DNA from 4 places in the Neorhizobium fuzhouense genome. Region 1 is predicted to be linked to each of the others. Evidence: predicted binding sites of a transcription regulator. Region 1 holds the regulator's gene; each other region holds the start of a gene.
What was found. The regulator LexA, encoded in region 1, represses DNA repair genes until DNA is damaged. The targets are predictions, from matches to a motif close to TGTTCNNNNTGTGTTCNG.
Positions count from the first base shown of each region.

Region 1 (3,306 bases):
CCGGTGTTGGAAAATACGACGCGGGCCGAGCCCTCGCCGACGGAAACCTCTGGATTGGCTGTGACGGCCATGATCACTCCTCAAATACGAAGGCAGCACCCTGACCGGGGGCTGCGGCAACGACAATGCGCGTGCCACTCTTCTCGAAAGCCACGTCCTTATCAGCAAGCCATTGCGCTGTCACGGCAAGATCCCCCGTGGCAAAGATGAGAGCAGCGCCCTGCAGAGGCTCTGCGACCTCCGTCGTGCCCGCGACATAAGCGGCCGCGCTGCCCAGATGCACTTCGACGGCCCGAGGCTGCTCGACAGACACAAAGCCGTTCTGGGCCTCGATCCGGAAACCACGCTCGGCCGGTCGTGCCGCTGCATCCATTATGGTTTCCAGAACGGCTTGCACGGCCTTCGGCCGCTCGGCGACGAGCAGCAGGCCGCGAAGGCCAAGTACGGCGTTGGCATGCCGCTCCAGATGCGCCCGGTCTGCCGGCAGCGGGTTCAGCCGCTCGCAGGCAAACAGGAAGAAGGCTTTCGACGCCGTTTCGGCAAAGGCAAGGCGAAAACTTGCGACCACGTCCCGTCCGTCTGCCGTGCGCGCGCCGCGGGAAAACTCGAGCAGATCGCCGCCGTCGATGCCCGCCGGTGCAAACCGCGCGCGGTCGGCCACGGCATCCTGTGACGATACCACCAGGGCGGAGAACCCGTCCTCGCCCACCGCGTCGCGGAAGATGCGGTCGCGTCGGGTAAACTCGTTGCCCTGCGCAGCTGCTTCCGCTGCCTTGACCGGATCTGCGACGGACAGTGGCTCGAGATAGGTGCCGTCCGCCAGAAAGACGCAGGCGTTCTGCGTGCCGAACGGGTGGACGGCATCGGGGGCCACGGTGAAGCCCAGTCGCTCCAGCCGCGCGCGGGCGATGACAAGCGAGGAGACCGGCAGGACAAGATGATCGATAAGACGCGGCATGATTCTCTCCGGATAGATCGAGGCGAGCTTAGCGCTCGCTGCATGCTGCGACAAACCGCGCCCAGACTGCGTTTTCACCGACTTTTCAGGGCTTGCGGAACACATGTGGAACATATAGTGTTCGTTCTGGATTTGTTTCCCTTCGAGGTTGTCTTCATGCTCACACGCAAACAGCAGGAACTGCTCCTGTTCATTCACGAACGAATGAAGGAAGCGGGCGTGCCCCCCTCCTTCGACGAGATGAAGGATGCGCTCGATCTCGCCTCGAAATCGGGCATTCACCGGCTGATCACGGCGCTTGAGGAGCGTGGCTTCATTCGGCGGTTGCCGAACCGGGCGCGGGCGCTCGAGGTGATCAAGCTGCCGGAATCCTATGTACCGCCGGCCCAGCCGCGTCGCGGCTTTTCGCCGAGCGTCATCGAAGGCAGCCTTGGCAAGACGCCGGCCGCGCGCCCTGCCCCGCCCGCGCCGCCGGTGGAAGAGTATAGCGGTTCTGCCACCGTTCCCGTCATGGGGCGCATCGCAGCCGGCGTGCCGATCTCGGCCATCCAGAACAATACGCATGCCATCAGCGTGCCGATCGAAATGCTGGGCACCGGCGAACATTACGCGCTGGAGGTCAAGGGCGATTCGATGATCGAGGCAGGCATTCTCGACGGCGATACCGTCATCATCCGCAACGGCAGTACGGCAACGCCCGGCGACATCGTCGTGGCGCTGGTCGATGACGAGGAAGCCACGCTGAAGCGGTTTCGTCGCAAGGGTGCCTCGATTGCGCTTGAGGCGGCAAACCCTGCCTATGAGACCCGTATTTTTGGTCCAGACCGGGTCAAGATCCAGGGCAAGCTGGTCGGTCTTATCCGTCGCTACCATTAAGCAGGGCGGAGACTGGTTGCGGGAGCGTGTCGTCGAAACGGCGCGTCTTCCAGTCGTAGCTGCGGTGCAGGCTCCACGGGCGTGAATGGCCGACATTGGCGGCTGTTGCCGTCCAGTTGGCGCGCGTGGCGCTCTGCGCAAAGCGGATTTCCAGGGCACCCGTCTTGCGGAGCGTCTTTTCCGTCAGCATCAGCGCGCCGGAGCGGCAGGTTTCGAAACGGGCGCGGGCGGCAATGACGATGTCGGAGGTGTCGCAGGCGGTTCCGGCATAGCGGGCATCCTCGATCACCGCAATGCGGATCTTTTCCGCGGAGCGGGCAAAGCAGCCGACCCGGGCGAGGCAGGCGAATCGGCCAGCCGGCGCGGTGCGGAATGCATCGGCCATCGCCACTGCCGCCTCGCGCCGTTCCTGCGTGCTGAGCGCCCGCGCTTGATTGTCTGGATTGTCGATATTGTCTGGCGCACGGCCGTCGCGCGCCGGCGGTTCCGGCGGCGGGATGTCTTCGGCGAGCAGGTCGATGGCGCCGGCTGCGGGCGTTCGGTCTTCACGGTCCTCGGCCGATGCTTTCGGTGGGCTGCCTTTCGGGCCTGCAAGCGGCCGCATCGGTGGCTTAGGGGATAGGTCGGATGATGCCGGGAACAGTCCGGCGGTGGATTTCGCCATGATGGGATGCAGGGTCTTGTCGATCATCAAGGCATTTTGCCACTGGCGATAGATGAATTCGGGTGGCGTGCGGCGGCTGACGGCCGCCTCATTCTCCTCGACGAGGGCCACGAGGGTCGCATCGTCGGACACCAGGAGGTCGGGACGCGCTGCACCTCTGGGCCAGAAAGAGACGGTCAGTGCTACGGCCATAATCGCCGCACCGACCAGCTTCAATCGGGTGCGCAGGAGAACGAGGAGGAGAAAGCCAATCGACGCAAGAGGAAGCAGCCAGACGCTCTGGCGCCCGACAGCCGCATCGCCGCCCCAGCCCGCCACCGTTTCTGCAATGGCAATGACCAGCTGCACGCCATAGCCCATGATCTTGATGAACGGAGCCTCCAGTCCGAACGGCATCATCAGCATGCCCAGCATGCCGGCCGGCATGACGATCAGCGAGATCACCGGCATGGCCGCGAGGTTGCCGGCAAGGCCGTAGGTTGCGATGCGATGGAAATGGGAGATCGAGTAGATCGAGGTGGAGAGCGATCCGATGAGCGACGTCATCACCACCCCTGCCACCATGCCCGATACGGCAGCGGTGACGGCAAGCACCGGCGGCCGGCGGGCGGTGAGCGGATTGTGCTGGTCGCCCCGGAAACGTGACCAGGCGGCGTAGCCCGCCACCAGCGCGACTGTTGCGGAAAACGACATCTGGAAACTCGGGCCAAGCACCGCCGAAGGTGTCAGCACCAGAATCACCACGGCCGAAAGCGCCACATTGTGCAGGCTGATCGACGGACGGTCGAACAGCACGGAGGCCAGCATG
Region 1 covers NZ_JBHFFP010000012.1:186,476-189,781, forward strand. The annotation lists gene kdsA (3-deoxy-8-phosphooctulonate synthase) at 1-71, opposite strand, end outside; gene ACEXP3_RS20145 (VOC family protein) at 74-958, opposite strand; gene lexA (transcriptional repressor LexA) at 1,115-1,834, shown strand; gene ACEXP3_RS20155 (ComEC/Rec2 family competence protein) at 1,815-3,306, opposite strand, start outside.

Region 2 (3,306 bases), 150 kb from region 1:
ACCGCAAGCGCTTCCGGCTTCAGGCGAAAGCCGTTGCAGGCCGGGCAGGGGGCGGCCGACATGTAGCGCTCGATCTCCTCGCGCGCCCAGGCACTGTCGGTTTCCTTCCAGCGGCGCTCGAGATTCGGCACGATGCCTTCGAAATTCTTCGTCGTCTTGTAGGCGCGGGCGCCATCGATATAGTGAAATTCGATTTTTTCGTCGGTGCCATGCAGGATGGCGCTCTGCGCCTCCTTCGACAGCTTTGCCCAGCGGTCGGACAGCTTGAAGCCATAGACCTTGCCGAGGCCCTCGAGCGTCTGGTTGTAATAGGGCGAGGAGGATTTGGCCCAGGGCGCAATCGCGCCGTCCTTCAGCGTGCGCTCCGGCTCCGGCACGATGAGTGCCTCATCCACCTTCTGCTGCGAGCCCAGACCATCGCAGGTCGGGCAGGCGCCAAACGGGTTGTTGAAGGAAAACAGCCGCGGCTCGATTTCCGGAATGGTGAAGCCGGAAACGGGGCAGGCGAACTTTTCCGAAAACAGCACCCGCTCATGGGTTTCGTTGAGCGATTTGTTGGCCGAACCGCCCGCGGACGTTTCTTCCGGCGGCAGCGGCTTGTCGGCAAATTCGGCGATCGCCAGTCCGTCGGCCAATCGCAGGCATGTCTCCAAACTGTCGGCGAGACGCGCGCCGATATCGGAGCGCACCACGACGCGGTCGACCACCACGTCGATATCGTGCTTGTATTTCTTGTCGAGCGTCGGGGCTTCGGCGATCTCGTAAAAGGTGCCATCCACCTTTACGCGCTGAAAACCCTTCTTCATCAGGTCGGCAAGTTCCTTCTTGTACTCGCCCTTGCGGCCGCGCACGAGTGGCGCGAGAATGTAGAGACGGGTGCCTTCCTCGAAGGCGAGAACCCGGTCCACCATCTGGCTCACCGTCTGGCTTTCGATCGGAAGGCCGGTGGCGGGCGAATAGGGCACGCCGACGCGCGCAAACAGAAGGCGCATATAGTCGTAGATTTCGGTGACGGTGCCGACCGTCGACCGCGGGTTTTTCGACGTCGTCTTCTGCTCGATGGAAATGGCTGGCGACAGGCCGTCGATCTGGTCGACATCCGGTTTCTGCATCATTTCCAGGAACTGGCGCGCATAGGCCGACAGGCTCTCGACATAGCGCCGCTGGCCTTCCGCATAAATGGTGTCGAAGGCCAGGGATGATTTTCCCGATCCGGACAGGCCGGTCATCACGATCAGGCTGTTGCGGGGCAGGTCGAGATCGATGCCCTTGAGATTGTGCTCGCGGGCGCCGCGAATGGAAATCGTCTTGAGTTCGCTCATCGTGAAAAAGGCTCTGTGGGAGGACAAGTCCCTTATCTAGTGATCCATCGGCCGGTGTCGAGGCGAAAGGCGTTGCCGAGTGGCTTTTCGATTCGTGCTACGCATCCGGACGTTGACAGGATCATAGCGGAATACTAGAACAAAGAAAGAACAAATTTGCTTGTGGATTACCGATCTCCAAAACCCATTCGCCGCCGGCAATGGGGTAGAGTGGGAAAGGTTTTTAAAATTCGCGTGCCGCATGCGGCAGCAGACAAGGTGAAAAAATGGCTGGCAGCGTCAACAAGGTAATTTTGATCGGCAATCTCGGTGCCGACCCGGAAATCCGTCGGACGCAGGACGGCCGGCCGATTGCCAACCTGCGCATTGCAACGTCTGAAACCTGGCGCGACCGCAACAGCGGCGAGCGCAAGGAAAAAACCGAATGGCACAGCGTGGTGATCTTCAACGAAGGTCTCTGCAAGGTTGCCGAGCAATACCTGAAGAAGGGTGCAACGGTTTATATCGAAGGCCAGCTTCAGACCCGCAAGTGGCAGGACCAGACCGGCAATGACCGCTATTCGACCGAAATCGTGCTGCAGGGTTTTAACTCCACGCTGACCATGCTGGGCGGCCGGGGTGAAGGTGGCGGGCAGGGCGCTGGCTTTGGTGGCGGCCGTTCTGGCGGCCAGCCCGCTGGCGGTGGTGATTTCGGTGGCGGCTACGGCGACGATTACGACCGTGCTCCCGCAAGCTCCGGCCGCGGTGGCCAGTCCTCCGGCGGCGGTTTCGCGCGCGATCTGGACGACGATATCCCATTCTGATCGATCCGTTCTATCCGCGAACAAATTTACGCAACGGCCGGTGGAGGAGGGCTTCCGCCGGCCGTTTTGTCCTCCAGCATGGCCACCAGTGCATCGGATTGCGAGATGATGCCCGCAAGCCGGTTTCCGCCCCGCACGACGGGCAGATGGTGCAGGCCGCCTTCGGCAAAGGCGATAATGGCGTCGGCGATCGGCATATCGGCGCTGACCGTGCGCACGGGGGTGGTCATGATGTCCTTGACGGTATCGTTTGGCGCTGAAGCGCCCGCCAGCATCAGGCGAAGGCGCTGTCTGATGGCAATGCGCGGACGCCCCGCCACCCAGCGCGGCTTATGCAGGAAATCGCTCTGCGTGACGATACCGACAACCCTGGCCTGCTCGTCGGTGACGGGCAGAGCGTGGAACCGGTGGCGGCGCATCAGGGCATAGGCTTCCTGGAGGCTGGTATCGGGCGCCACCGCCACGACATCGCGCGACATGACGCTGCCGCAATCGGCATGCTGGGCGCGCCGGCGGTAGGAGCGCAGTTCCGTGCGCCGCAGGATGGTTTCCAGATCGCCCCGGTCGATATCCAGAAACCGGTCATAATCCTTCAGCACCTCATCAAGATCTTCCGCGAGAAAGCCGATGCGCGCCAGTGGCGCGGGATCTTCCGTTGCATGAGCCTGGGGCGAGGTCTGGGGGCGGTGTGGGTAGAGGCCGCCGGTCAGGAGATGATAGGCGAGCGCGGATAGGAGAAGCAGCAGCGAACTGCCGAGGACGGGCCATAGCACGAAGCCGAAACCGAGGTTTTGTATGGCGCCGCCGCCGATCACGGCCGTCAGCGCCATGGCCCCGCCCGGTGGATGCAGGCAGCGACAGGCCGACATCACCGCGATCGCAAGGCTGACGGCAAGTGCTGCGGCCATAACCGGGTCTGGCACGAGAAGGCAGGCGATGACCCCCATCAGCGCGGACAGTCCGTTTCCACCGATCACGGACCATGGCTGCGCCAGCGGGCTGGAGGGAGCGGCAAACAGGAGCACTGCCGAGGCCCCCATCGGCGCAATCAGCATGGGCGCCATCAAGCCCTGGCTGAGCGCAAAGGCACCGCCGAGCCCCGTGATCGCGATCCCGACAAGAGCGCCGAGTGAAGCGCGGATCCGCTCCTTGAGACTCAAGGGTGGCTGCGATGGCAGGAA
Region 2 covers NZ_JBHFFP010000012.1:38,001-41,306, forward strand. The annotation lists gene uvrA (excinuclease ABC subunit UvrA) at 1-1,322, opposite strand, end outside; gene ACEXP3_RS19395 (single-stranded DNA-binding protein) at 1,589-2,125, shown strand; gene ACEXP3_RS19400 (HPP family protein) at 2,152-3,306, opposite strand, start outside.
Region 2: a site for LexA is predicted at 1,458-1,475, ahead of uvrA (excinuclease ABC subunit UvrA). Genes of this name have one in related genera too.

Region 3 (3,306 bases), on a different contig from region 1:
CAAGCTCCAGGCTGAAATCCGGAACGGGCGGCGCAAGCTCGAAAAGGCTTGGAGAATCGGGTGGCGTGCTCTGTAACATGCGGCGGAAACTCGCACGCGCACCCGATCTCCTGCAAGCCCCGGCAAAGCGCTGATTGCGGCATCGCTTGAACCACCCAAGGGGAAGGGCGGCCCGGGGCTGTTCAGCACGGATTGAGGCGGTGGACCGTGCCGAATTTTTATGTCTCGCCGCCCGCCACCTTTCAGTGCGAGCGGTATTTGATCACGGCCTTCCTCAGACGGAGGACTGCAGGCCGAACGCTGTCAAACCCTTAAAGCAGCGACAGCTGGATGCCGGTTCCGGCCGGCGGAATAAACAGGTCGTCCCGCAAGGGCATGCCACGCCGGCCAAGGCCGAGTCGCTTGGTCGCCAGTTCAAAGCGCCGCGAGATCTGCCAGGCATAGGGACCCGCCCCCTTCATGCGCTTGCCGAACTCGGCGTCATAATCCTTGCCGCCGCGCATGGAGCGGACCAGCGACATCACGTGGCGGTAGCGATCCGGATAGTGTCGCAGCAGCCAGTCGCGAAAGAGCGGGCTTACCTCCAGCGGCAGACGCAGCAGCACATAGCTTGCCTCGCTGGCGCCGGCCGCCTTTGCCGCATCCAGAATGCGTTCGATCTCGTGGTCGTTGAGCGCCGGAATGACCGGTGCCACGAGAACGCTGGTCGGAATGCCGGCGGCTGTCAGCTTGCTGATCGCCTCCAGCCGCTTGGCCGGCGTCGAGGCGCGCGGTTCCATGGTGCGGGCAAGCTTGCCGTCCAGTGTCGTCACCGATATCCCGACCTTGGCGAGCCCCTTGGCGGCCATCTCGGACAGGATATCGATGTCGCGGGTGACGAGGGCCGACTTGGTGACGATCATCACCGGATGATTGGCCTTGGCCAGAACCTCGAGAATCTGGCGCATCACCCGCCATTCCCGCTCGATCGGCTGGTAGGGGTCGGTATTGGTGCCGATGGCAATCGTGCGCAGCCGGTAGTCCGGACGGCTCAGCTCCCGTTCCAGAAGCTTTGGCGCATCGGGCTTGGCAAACAGCTTGGCTTCGAAATCCAGTCCCGCGGACAGGCCCATATAGCTGTGGGTGGGCCTTGCAAAGCAATAGATGCAGCCGTGCTCGCAGCCGCGATAGGGATTGATCGAGCGGTCGAAGGGAATATCGGGGGATTCGTTGCGGCTGATGATCGTGCGCGGCTTTTCCACCTGCACTTCCGTCTTGAAGGGCGCAAGCTCCTCCAGCGTCTGCCAGCCGTCGTCAAACGCCTCGCGCCGTTCCGTCTCGAAACGGCCGCTGGGGTTCAGCCCCGCGCCGCGGCCGCGCCGGCGGTCGATCTCGATGCGCAGCCCCGAGGTTTCCACCAGGGCATCGGCAATATCTGCCGTATGGGCGGGCGCAAACGCGCCCTGCCGCAGCTGGTTCAGCTCGTTCATGGGAAACTCCTCGGCGTCACATCCCTGTTCGCCACGCCCTCATTGTTAAAGCCAAAAAGAGAACATTGCAAGAACAAAATCGCCATGTCAGTTTTGTGGCAATTCCTGTTGCGATGCGGTAAGCATGGGTCATGCTGAGTGTGCTGATGGAATGCCATGACCAGGAATCCCAACTGGCGCAGACCCTGTCTGTGCTGGTGGCAGGGGCCGTGGAGGGGCTGGTGAGCGATGTGGCCGTGCTCGATCACGGCTCGACGGATGCGTCCGCGCGGGTGGCGGATGCCGCCGGCTGCCGGTTTCATACCGGCTGGTCGATCGAGGAGGTGCTGCGGGCCACGCGCGGCGAATGGCTCTTTCTCATCGAGCCGGGCGCGCGCCCGCTGATGGGGTGGATCGATGAAGTGGCCGAGCACATCGCGCTCAATCGTCAGTCAGCGCGGTTTTCGCCGTCGCGCCATCATCGGCGCCCGCTGCTGGCGCGCCTCACCGGAGCGGCAAAGCCGCTCGAGCAGGGGCTGATCCTCGCCAAGTCGGAGGCGCTCGCGCAGGCGCGCACCGCCCAGCGTCTGTCGGATCTCGCCCGGGGGAGAAAGCCGTTTCGCCTCACCAGCGAAATGGTGCCGGCCTGGGCGGCACGCAGCTGAGGCTTCAAGCCTTGCCGCCGCGTTTCAGGTGTTCATCGAGGCGCGGCATGATTTCCACGAAATTGCAGGGCATGTGGCGGTAGTCGAGCTGCGCCTTCAAGATGCCGTCCCAGGCATCCTTGCAGGCACCGGGAGAGCCGGGCAGCACGAAGATGAAGGTGGCATTCGCCACGCCGCCGGTTGCCCGCGACTGGATGGTCGATGTGCCGATCTTGTCGTAGGAAATCCGGTGAAAGACCTCCGAAAAGCCGTCCATTCGCTTTTCAAACAGCGGCTCCAGCGCTTCGGGCGTCACGTCACGGCCGGTAAAGCCGGTTCCGCCGGTGGTGATCACCACGTCGATCTCGTCCATCCGCGTCCAGTCGCGCACGCGCTCGAAAATCGCCGTCTTGTCGTCGGGCACGATGGCGCGGGCGACGAGACGGTGGCCGGCCTCTTCGATGCGGGCCACCAGCGTGTCGCCGGATTTGTCCGTCTCCGGCGTGCGGGTATCGGAGACGGTGAGCACCGCAATGCCGACGGGAAGGAACGGGCGGGTTTCGTCGATCCGGCTCATGCGGCCTCTCCTGCAATCGTGGTGGTTGCCTGAACATACCAGGCGGGGTGGCGGCTCGTCAGGGTTCTTGCCGCACTTTGTGCCGCATCCGGGGTCGCATAAAGGCCAAAGCAGGTGGCCCCGGAGCCGGACATGCGCACCAGTGGTGCGCCGGTGTCGGCAAGCGCCTGCGATACCACCCCGATCTCTGAAACCGCAGCGCGTGCCGGAGGTTCCAGATCATTGCGCAAGGTCGCGATGAAGGACAGCCAGTCGTCATCGCTGCGCTCTGGCAGCGGCGGCACGGGCGCATTGTCGCGGCGTGTCAGGCGGCGAAAAATGTCCGGCGTCGATACCGACACCAGCGGATTGACCAGGACCATGAACAGCGCCGGAAGGTTTTCGACGCCAACAAGCTCCTCGCCGATGCCGCGCGCCATCAGCGGACGCGAGGAAAGGCACATCGGCACGTCGGCGCCAAGCGCAAGGGCCAAGTTCGCCAGCGGCTCTTTCGGAAGGCGAACCGACCAGAGGCGCTGGAGGCCGCGAAGCGTCGCTGCCGCATCGGCCGAACCGCCGCCGATCCCGGAGGCAATCGGCAGGTCCTTCTGCAGCGTAATGGCGACCGGCGGGGCCTCCAGCCCCAAAGCCTCTATGG
Region 3 covers NZ_JBHFFP010000001.1:656,375-659,680, reverse strand. The annotation lists gene rnhB (ribonuclease HII) at 1-79, opposite strand, end outside; gene ACEXP3_RS03325 (PA0069 family radical SAM protein) at 312-1,469, opposite strand; gene ACEXP3_RS03320 (glycosyl transferase) at 1,601-2,113, shown strand; gene moaB (molybdenum cofactor biosynthesis protein B) at 2,118-2,669, opposite strand; gene ACEXP3_RS03310 (4-(cytidine 5'-diphospho)-2-C-methyl-D-erythritol kinase) at 2,666-3,306, opposite strand, start outside.
Region 3: a site for LexA is predicted at 1,528-1,545, ahead of ACEXP3_RS03320 (glycosyl transferase). Genes of this name have one in related genera too.

Region 4 (3,306 bases), on a different contig from region 1:
AGCGGCTTCAGCACCGTTGCGATATGGTGATTGACGTAGCGTTCCAGGCGCGCAGCGACATGATCGCGCGCATTGCCGGTCAGCTGTTCGTCGGCCAGAAGAATGAGGCGCGGATGCATGATGTGATCGGTAGCCGCGAGACGGGCAACGGGATCGCCGAGCCAGCGCACAGTACCATCCGAGCCGACCGCCAGATCGCTGTTGCCGCAAGCATAAAGACGCGCCGCGCGCGCTTCGAATTCCAGCGCCAGCGCCTTCTGCGCTGCCCCCTGCACCGCCTTCGCATCCGGACCTTCTGTCCCGGATACGGGCGTAAACCGGAAACCGGCTAGTTGACCGACGTGGTGTCCCTCGACGAAGACATCCCCATTTACACTGATTTCAGCTTCCAGCATCGCATTCTCTCTCAGGCGCTTCATGAGCACAGATGTCCTGCGATCAACAAAGCGTTTCGTCAACCTTTCATGTAGCGCGTCCGACAACCTGTCCTCGATTTCTCGTGTCTTTTCTTGCCAGTGTGTCGGATGCGCCAGCCAACCCGGACGGTTGGATACATAGGTCCAAGTTCTGATTTGGGCGATACGCGCAGAAAGCGTATCGATTTCCCCGTCGGTCCGATCGGCGCGCTGCACCTGCTCGGCCATAAAGTTCTCGTTGACCGTGCCATAGCGCACCAGATCTGAAAACAGGGTCGAGATCAGATCGGCATGCTGGGCCGGTGTAATGCGGCGATAATCGGGAAGCGCACAGGCCTCCCACAAAATCTCCACTCGCTCAGGCGTTGTGGCAACATCCCGAATTTCCGGGTATCGGGCAAGATAATCCAGCGCCTGCATGTCGGTTGCCGGTAGCGCGCGGGTAAGCCCGGCAATGGCCGGCGCCATGTCGAGGCTCGCGCGCAAGTCGCGCAGCGAGGAAAAATCCAGCTGCTTGGAGCGCCACTGCAGCACCTTCACCTGGTCGAAATGGTGCCCCTCGATCCGCTCCACCAATTCGTCATCGAAGGGTTGCACCTGGCCCGTCACGCCAAATGTTCCATCCTTAAGGTGGCGGCCGGCACGACCGGCGATCTGCCCGAGTTCGCCCGGATTGAGGTTGCGGAACTGGTAGCCGTCGAACTTGCGATCCTGCGCAAAGGCCACGTGATCGACGTCGAGGTTGAGGCCCATGCCGATCGCATCGGTCGCCACCAGATATTCCACATCGCCGGCCTGATAGAGGCCGACCTGCGCATTGCGCGTGCGGGGGCTGAGGGCGCCGAGCACAACGGCGGCCCCGCCGCGCTGGCGCCGGATGAGTTCGGCGATCGCATAAACCTCGTCGGCGGAAAAGGCGACGATGGCGGAGCGCTGCGGCAGGCGCGTGATCTTTTTCTGGCCGGCATAGAACAAGGTCGACAGGCGCGGGCGCTCGACGACGGTAATGCCGGGCAGCAGCTTTTCCAGAATGGGGCGCATGGTCCCGGCACCCAGAAGAAGCGTTTCCTCCCGGCCGCGCAAATGCAGGATACGATCGGTAAAAATGTGGCCCCGTTCCAGATCGCCCGCCAGCTGCACCTCGTCGATGGCGACAAAGGCGGCTTTCGTCTCGCGCGGCATGGCTTCCACGGTGCAGACGGAAAAACGGGCATTTGGGGGAGAAATCTTCTCCTCGCCGGTCACGAGCGCCACATGCTTTGCGCCGACCTTTTCCACCACGCGCGTATAGACCTCGCGCGCCAAAAGGCGAAGCGGCAGGCCGATCACGCCGGATCCATGCGCCACCATCCGTTCGATGGCGAAATGCGTCTTGCCGGTGTTTGTCGGGCCGAGGACCGCGGTGACGCCGCGACCGCTCAAGATCATGGGCTGAGAATTCAAAGCATTATCCGCGCATCGTGTCCGGCTGCACCACGATCGCGCACAGCCCCCGAACACATGGCGATCCGTAGCCGATAAGGCAAGCCGCAAGAGGCCGGACGGCGCGTTTTGGATCGAAATTCCGCAAACAGGCGCCATTTGCCGCGCCAAACTGCCATTGGCATGCGGGAACACGCTGCGAACGAATCAGCGACGAATCGGCATCCATCGCGTTTCATGTTTCGTTCTGCACTTGACTGATGCCGGCAGGCGGTTTGCCGCACCATAGCTTTCGCTTGACAAAAGCCAGGCATCGACCGGAAGGTATCCCCGCCTCTACCAGGCATGCATTAGCTGCCTGCCACACCGTTGGAGTTTTCCCATGATGGCGATCTTTCGGATTCTCCTCACCGTGCTCGGCGTTCTGGCAACTGTGATGGGCCTGATCTGGATGGCGCAGGGGAGCGGGCTCTTTCCCTATCCCGCGTCGAGCTTCATGATCAACCAGACGCCATGGATCCTGCGCGGCGGGCTTCTGGCGCTGGCCGGTCTTGCCGTAATCTGGGCGGCCCGTCGGTTTATCCGATAGAACCGATCGTGCCGCAACCGAACCGCAGGCGCACCAGCGGACGCCTGTGATGCAGGTTCGCCAGCCGCAATTCTTCTTTGTTTCGGCACCCTTGCAGTTCGGTGGAACAAAAATCGGGGCATGGCGTTTCCGTCGCACAACAAATTGATGTGTGCATCGGAGATCACCAACATGCTCGGGACAGTCCTGCTCGTTATCCTCGTCCTTCTTCTTCTCGGCGCGCTTCCCAACTGGGGCTACAGCCGGAGCTGGGGCTACGGGCCTTCCGGCGGTCTTGGCCTTGTCGTGGTGATTCTGCTCATCCTGCTTCTGATGGGCAGGATCTAAATTTCAAAACCAGTCGAACCGAATAAGGGAAGGAACTACTCCATGAAAAAGATCCTGGCCGTCGCAGCCGTTATGGGCCTGCTTGCATCCTGCACCTCCACAGAGCGTGGCACCGCCATCGGCGCCGGCTCGGGCGCCGTCATCGGCGGTGTCGTCACCAACAGCTGGGGTGGTGCAGCGGTCGGCGCCGTGGCCGGCGGCCTGGTCGGTGCGGCCATCGGCGAATCGCAGAAGCACAAGGGCTACTGCGTCTATCGCGACCGCTACGGCCGTACCTACGAGGCACGCTGCCGCTAACGTCTTCACCCCGTCCAAATACGAAACCGGCGCGGACACCCGCGCCGGTTTTGTTTTATCAGGCTGGCTTAGTCGTGATCGGAGGAGGCTTGCGCCCTACATCCCGGGTGATCAGCTGAAATACTGGCCGCCATTGGCCGAAATCGTCGATCCGGTGATGAAGCCTGCATCGTCTGAGGCGAGGAAGACCACGCAGCGGGCGACTTCCTCCGGCTCCCCCAGCCGTCCGACAGGGATCTGCGGCAGGATACGCTC
Region 4 covers NZ_JBHFFP010000005.1:104,387-107,692, reverse strand. The annotation lists gene ACEXP3_RS10845 (helicase-related protein) at 1-1,844, opposite strand, end outside; gene ACEXP3_RS10840 (hypothetical protein) at 2,224-2,427, shown strand; gene ACEXP3_RS10835 (DUF3309 family protein) at 2,599-2,754, shown strand; gene ACEXP3_RS10830 (YMGG-like glycine zipper-containing protein) at 2,797-3,051, shown strand; gene phbB (acetoacetyl-CoA reductase) at 3,163-3,306, opposite strand, start outside.
Region 4: a site for LexA is predicted at 2,026-2,043, ahead of ACEXP3_RS10845 (helicase-related protein). Genes of this name have one in related genera too.